3 regions of the Paenibacillus chartarius genome follow, and region 1 is predicted to be linked to each of the others. Evidence: riboswitches for the same ligand, from Rfam matches in the RefSeq annotation. Region 1 holds a riboswitch; each other region holds the start of a gene.
What was found. A riboswitch is a leader RNA that binds a small molecule or an ion and turns the genes downstream of it on or off. The one in region 1 is predicted to bind cyclic di-AMP.

Region 1 (2,199 bases):
TTGACTATATCGTCTATATGTACTCCGTCATGTCCGGGGTCCAGGTTCACGGATGCCAGTGCCGACACCGGAATAGCGGTCGTCAGCAGACAAGCGCTTAACAGCAATTTCAACTTGCGCAATATGATCGATACCCCCTGACATCTAGGAAAATTCAACTATTTCGATCATAGCACATCGACAGCAATCGCTCTACAACTAATGCCTTAGACCTATGTGTTAAAAGCTGGAAATAAAAGAAAGCCCCGATGCATCGGCTCACGCCAAGGCCATTCGGGGCAATCGTTTGCTAGAGAAGCTTCTCAATCTTACTGTACATCTGTCGTCAGCTGGGTGTAAAGCTCGTCCCACAGCACGCGTCGTGCGGAGACATACCGCTTCTTATAGTAGGAATCGCTAAGAGCTGTCTTGATGACGCCCTTATCGGTAGCGGAGTGAACGAAGTAACCGTCCCCTACATAGATGCCTACATGCGAAATGCCCTTGCCGCTGGTGTTGAAGAATACGAGGTCACCTGCGCGCAGATCGTCTTGGGATACCCAGTAGCCTTCTTCGTTCTGAGCCGCAGAGTTGTGAGGCAGCTCAATGCCGAACTGGTTGAAGACATATGCGGTAAACCCGGAGCAATCGAAGCCGCTGGTGGTTGTACCGGCCCACTTGTACGGTGTCCCCATCAGACCCGCGATCGTTTTGTTCATCGGGGTTTCTGCGGAAGCGCTACCGACCTGGAACGTGAACAGCACAACGAAACTGAGCAGTAAAACGACAGCCTTCTTCAATTGAGGAGCTCCTTCCACTGCCTACGAGGTTAGCTGGAGGGTTCGGTCGAAGGTATGCCCTATGATCCCTACGAGCCTGAGTCATAGACTCAGTCGCGAAATCAATTCACCCGTGAAGACTGGTTCCCCCGTTTTCCGCGGACCGCGGAAATTCGGCAATTATTGGGTTATTTTTTGTCCAGACTACGTATTCGTCAAAAACCACAATATTCCTCCTATAAAACTTATATATTCGAAAAAAAATTGCAAGGTTCCCATAGTCGGTGAAAAGGGCGCTTGGAAAGTGCGTCGAATGGGTGTGGGAAAAATCATTTCCCTATGCCGTTGGTATAGGCTGGGCTGACAGCGACGGCAATTGTATACGATGGTTTGATGGATTTTCAAGTTTATGTCGAAATCCAAAGGGTAAATGTAGATTATTGCCGAATGGTGTGGATCAATGCATATCATTTCAGACATCAGGAGGTAGAGTTATGCAATGTAGAAAGGCAACGCAGCGGTTCACATCCGCTCTATTGGCCGTTGTTCTGGTATTGTCCGCTTTTTGCGGAGCAAGGACCGTCAAGGCGGACCCCACTTCGAGCCCGATGACGATAGGGGTCGAGGCTAACGGCAGCACGTCGGTCAAACAGGGAGACGAGGTCGTGCTTAGCGTAAAAGCCGATCATTTGGATGCGTTCGACAATCAAGAGAATATCGTTCAGATGCGGTTCATTATTTCCTTTGATAATCGGGTGTTTGAGGGCGAATCTTTCGCAACGCGAAACGACAATTTAAATCGTTACGAATACACGGCCCCAGGCTCCTACGTGCCTAACGGCAGTGTGTTTAATAGCGTAAACAAGACGGTTAGCCCGCCGATTGTCGTCAACCAGGGAGGGCCTACCGAAGGAAACCTGGTTTTCGAAATTCAAGCCGAGAACGGCGAAATGTTCGAATCGAGTCTGACGGCCGGCGGTGCCATCGAGCTGCTGAAGGTGAAGCTGAAGGTAAGGGACGATGCACCCCTGAATGACGTCTCCATACCTACCAGTGTTGAAGTCAAGAAAGATGACTTGATGGTAAAAGTTTATGGCACCGACGGCACGGACGGATGGGCATATATGAACGAATTTGATGGGAGTTATTTCGGCGACGGTAATGTAGTTACCTATGGGATAGCGATGTCCGACGCGTCGGTGCTGGCTTCGGACAAGACGGCACTGGACATCGATTACAGGTCGAATGCCGACAAGGAGCACGTCGTGTCCGATATAGGCCTGCCCTCGGCCCAAGGCACAACGAGCATTACGTGGTCAAGCAGCGATACGGATGTCGTTTCCGACACCGGCACAGTGACTCGTCCCGCCTATGGCTCAGGCAATGCTGCCGTAACGCTGACAGCGAATCTGACTTACGGCACGGCGACCGATTCGAAGGA
Region 2 (2,199 bases), on a different contig from region 1:
CGGTGATGCCCAAGCTGTCAACGGCCAATTTCGAGAAGCAGATTGAATCGACCCAATCGATTCTGAAAGAGCTGGCCGGCTACGAGCCGCGTCTGTTCCGGCCGCCATACGGCGCGGTCAACGAAGACCAGGTGCGCTGGGCCGGCGAGCATCAGTTCCTGATTGTGAACTGGAACGTAGACTCGCTCGATTGGAAAAGCTTGAAGGCGGATCAGGTGAGCAGCAATATATTGGCTGCGGCGCGGAGCGGCTCGATTATTTTGCAGCACTGCGGAGGCGGGCAAGGACAAGATTTGTCGGGTACGGTACAGGCTCTGCCCGGTGTCATTCAATCGCTGAAACAGCAAGGATACCGCTTTGTTACGGTACCTGAGCTGCTGCATGTTTCGAAGGCCAAATAACCATGCAAAAGCCCCCGTTCCCGTCAATCGACGGAGTCCGGGGGCTCAAAGCTTTTCTTATTTCAGTACGTAGATCGTCACGTTTTGCAGACCGAAGCTCCAAGCGTTGCCGACGGAGCGGGGAATGAACATGTCGATCCGGTTTCCTTTAATCGCGCCGCCCATATCCGATGCCGTGGCGACTATTCCGGTCGGGAGGCCGCTAAACGTATAGCCGGTTACATACACCTTTGTGCCGAGCGGAATGACGCTCGGATCTACCGCGATCGTACCGAGAGCGAGCGGTTTGCCGAAGTAGTCGACAGCCCCCCACGCCCCGTTTTCACTCGGACTGTCCGAATAAGCGCTCGCAACGGCCGAGATCGTCTTGCTGTACGCCAAGACCTCGCCGCTTGCAGCGGTAACGGTCGGCTCTGTGGACGCTGCCCGCATGAGGGTTGCCGCTTCCGCCGGCGCTTCGGCCGATGCAGTATGCACCGTGCCTGAGGCTGATGTTTCCGGCAGCCGAATCGTTAATCCCGGGTATATGTTCGTTGCCGAAACATCAGGGTTCGCATCCACCAACGCCTGAAGCGGCACGTTTAGCTTTTTGGAAATAAGCCAGAACGTATCGTCGCCTTGCGCAACGTAAGTATGATCCGCGGCCGCTGCGGCGTGAGCCGGCGAGCCTCCTGCAGCCAAACTAAAGCCGAGCAGCGACAAGCCCAGAACAAGGCCTGCGCGCCATGGAACGGTTGACTTCACAGTCATCGTATGCAGTTACCCCTTTGATTATATTGCCTACGAGGTTAGTTGACGGGTTCGGACCAAAGGTTAGTCCCTACTCGGGTTTCGACACCGAGATTCACCCCTGACGAACGATCAACGCACACACGCGTGCCGCGTTTTTCCGTTCGCCGAAAAGCGTCCCCCGCACCTCTCCGGAAGGGGAGGTTTCGGCTCCTGAAACTGTACCATACGACAACAAGGGGTGAAAACCCGCAAAATTTTCCATCCGCTCTGGATCGTCCTGGCGAATCGTGCAGCGGCATCCAGCAGCGTGCTTAAGGAAGGGCCAATTTTCCCATAACCGTTGCCGTTCTGGCTCCGGTCGCCGACGGCATATTGTTCGGGACGCCATGCACGAAATGACAACCAAGCAGTGCAAATACAATCGCTTCCTTGGCGTCACTGTCTATACCGAAAGCGTCCGAGCGGTGCACCTGCTGCTCCGGCAATTCGCCGGCCAGCATGCGCAGCAGCGTATCGTTGCGGGCACCGCCGCCCGATACGATCACATCGCGAACCGCCATGTCCGGGAAAATAAAGCGGCGATAGCCGTCCGCAATCGAGCGGGCCGTGAACGCCGTCGCCGTCGCGACTATATCGGCATCGGCCGCGCCAGCCGCTCTCGCTTCGGCGATCCACGATGCGGCAAACGCTTTGCCGAACATTTCACGGCCTGTCGTCTTGACCGGCGGCAGTGCGAAATACGGGTGCGCCATGAGCCCTGCCAGCAAATCCTCCCTGACTGAGCCCGAAGCCGCCCAAGCACCTCCCCCGTCGTAGACGAGCCGGCCGCCGCTCAGCTCCAAAACCGCTTGATCGATGATCATATTGCCGGGTCCGGTATCGAAAGCGACGACCTGCTCCGGCTTGCCGCCGGCCGGAATCGCCGTGCAGTTGCCGATGCCTCCGATATTTTGAGCGATGCGCCCGTGGCGCTCATCCCGCAGCAGCAAGTAGTCGGCATAGGGCACTAGCGGCGCCCCTTGGCCGCCTACCGCCATGTCCGCTGTCCGGAAGTCGCCCACAGTGA
Region 3 (2,199 bases), on a different contig from region 1:
GCGGCGTCGCTCTTGCAGCCGGCCGTTCGGCGCAGCGCCGCCATGTCGCCGGACGCCACGATTCGACCGCGCTGAAGTACGACAAATTTGTCGCAGTAAGGCTCGATCGTCGACAGAATATGAGAGGAAATGAGCAGGCTGGCTCCACGGCGCTTGCGCTCCACCATAAGCTCAAGCAGGGAACGCATGGCGAGCGGATCGAGCCCGAGGAAGGGCTCGTCGATTACATATAAGGCAGGCTCGACCAGGAACGCATTCATGATCATGACCTTCTGCTTCATTCCTTTGGAGAGCTGGATCGGGAGGCTGCCCAGCTTGTCCGTCATGTTGAACTCGGTCAGCAGGCGCTCCATCCGCGAATGCAGCTGCTCGCCGGTCAAGCCGTAAGCCATGGCCGTCAGCTCCAGGTGCTCGCGGACCGTCAATTCATCGTAGAGCTCCGGCGTTTCGGGCACGTAAGCGAAGGCGGCGCGGTAACCGAGCGGATCTTCCTGCAGCGTCCGGCCGGCGACGCGGACTTCGCCCTTCTGCGGCAGCAGGAGGCCGAGGATGTGCTTGATCGTCGTGCTCTTGCCGGCTCCGTTCAGACCGAGCAAGCCGACCATTTCGCCGGGCTGGACGGTGATCTGCAAATCTTGCAGGACCGGCTTCGCGGGCAAATATCCGCCGTAAAGCCGGTCGATTTGTAGGATCGGGATCATGGATATGCTCCTTTTTTTGCCTAATTTCCTCCGCCTTTGTAACCCAATTCACAAAAATGAATGTATACGGACGAGAAACGTAGGAATTAAGCGATAAAGTGAACTTTTGTTGGGAAAAACGCCGCAATTAAGCCGATTTTGGTATTGCGGTTAGCTTTACAGTTGCTTTAATCGGACGTAAACTACTTTCATAATAACTTAAAAAAATACCAATTTACCAATCGCTTAATTTCCGCAAGGAAAACGGGGGAACCGGGTTGTTGTTTCGGGGTGAATCCAAGGGCTTAGTTACGCAAGTCCGAGGTAGGGCGACTCTAGCGTCCGAATCCGTCAGCTAACCTCGTAAGCGTGTTTAGAGAGGTAACCTTTGTCGTGTCTTATTGTCAACTTCCATTATTGACAATTAACTAAAGACCACGGGGAAGACGTCCTCTTCTCTGGCGGCCTTTTTTTGTTGTCTTCAAGCACTTTGGCATCATGGGAGGGCGCTGCTCGTACAATCGTATCATGGGAGGTGATTTGCCGCTCACACGATATCGATGGTCAGACAGAACGCATTAACCATTAAACCTTAGTCACGTCATTTTGATCATGCGTAACACTCGACGGCGGGGCTTTGAAGGAGGACCGAAGAAGTGGGAACTTTTCCAAGCGCGGAAACCCATGTAAAGCGATCATCCAGCATGACCTTCGCATTGCGATGGAAGCATGAAAACTTGCGTCTAACTATGACATTATCCTTACTGTCATGCGCGATTACTTTCATGTTTTTGGTGTTGTTGTACGGTACGGCTACCAAGAGCGTATCCGTAGTAGTGAATGGACAGGAACAACAGGTGAAAACTCGAGCATTTGTCCTGCAACGCCTACTGGATGAACAAGCCATTACGATCGGAGCGCACGATCGCGTATCCGCCGACCTCGGCGCAAAGCTGACGGACGGCATGAAGATCACGATCGACCATGCGAAACCGATCCGATTGACTGCTGACGGAGAGACGAAAACTGTATTCACCACAGGCAAGACGGTACAAAGTGCATTACAGGAATTGAATATTGCGCTCGGCGAGCTGGATAAAGTCGTTCCGCCGCTGGAAACCGGCATCAGCGAGGATGCGTCGGTGCAGGTCATTCGCGTGAAGAAAGAGATTGCGGAAGTGAACGAAGCGATCGCTTTCGAAACGGAGAAGAAGAATGATTCTACGATCCTCAAGGGTAAAGAGAAGGTTGTGCAGGAAGGCAAGGAAGGCGTACTGACCAAGACGATGGAGAAGGTATATGAGGATGGCGTCCTTGTTGCCGAGAATGTCGTCAACCTGGAAGTCGCCCAGGAGAAAGTGAACAAGGTCGTGGCGGTTGGCACGAAGGCGCCGGTAACGGTGCTGTCGGCGAGCTCGCCGGATGTCGATGCCGTCTCGAAGAGCGGCAAGACGTTTAATTACAAGCAAGTGTTGAACAACGTGTCGCTGACCGCTTACTCGGCGGGCGTCGCCTCGAC

Region 2: another riboswitch for cyclic di-AMP. It lies ahead of ACFFK0_RS16770 (3D domain-containing protein); the one in region 1 lies ahead of ACFFK0_RS24210 (C40 family peptidase).
Region 3: another riboswitch for cyclic di-AMP. It lies ahead of ACFFK0_RS27470 (resuscitation-promoting factor); the one in region 1 lies ahead of ACFFK0_RS24210 (C40 family peptidase).

Annotation. Positions count from the first base shown of each region.
Region 1 covers NZ_JBHLWN010000098.1:47,090-49,288, reverse strand. The annotation lists gene ACFFK0_RS24215 (carboxypeptidase regulatory-like domain-containing protein) at 1-122, opposite strand, end outside; gene ACFFK0_RS24210 (C40 family peptidase) at 309-779, opposite strand; cyclic di-AMP (ydaO/yuaA leader) riboswitch at 783-947, opposite strand; gene ACFFK0_RS24205 (Ig-like domain-containing protein) at 1,253-2,199, shown strand, end outside.
Region 2 covers NZ_JBHLWN010000068.1:52,416-54,614, reverse strand. The annotation lists gene ACFFK0_RS16775 (polysaccharide deacetylase family protein) at 1-401, shown strand, start outside; gene ACFFK0_RS16770 (3D domain-containing protein) at 459-1,151, opposite strand; cyclic di-AMP (ydaO/yuaA leader) riboswitch at 1,162-1,352, opposite strand; gene ACFFK0_RS16765 (anhydro-N-acetylmuramic acid kinase) at 1,445-2,199, opposite strand, start outside.
Region 3 covers NZ_JBHLWN010000110.1:49,789-51,987, reverse strand. The annotation lists gene ACFFK0_RS27475 (ABC transporter ATP-binding protein) at 1-701, opposite strand, end outside; cyclic di-AMP (ydaO/yuaA leader) riboswitch at 914-1,066, shown strand; gene ACFFK0_RS27470 (resuscitation-promoting factor) at 1,385-2,199, shown strand, end outside.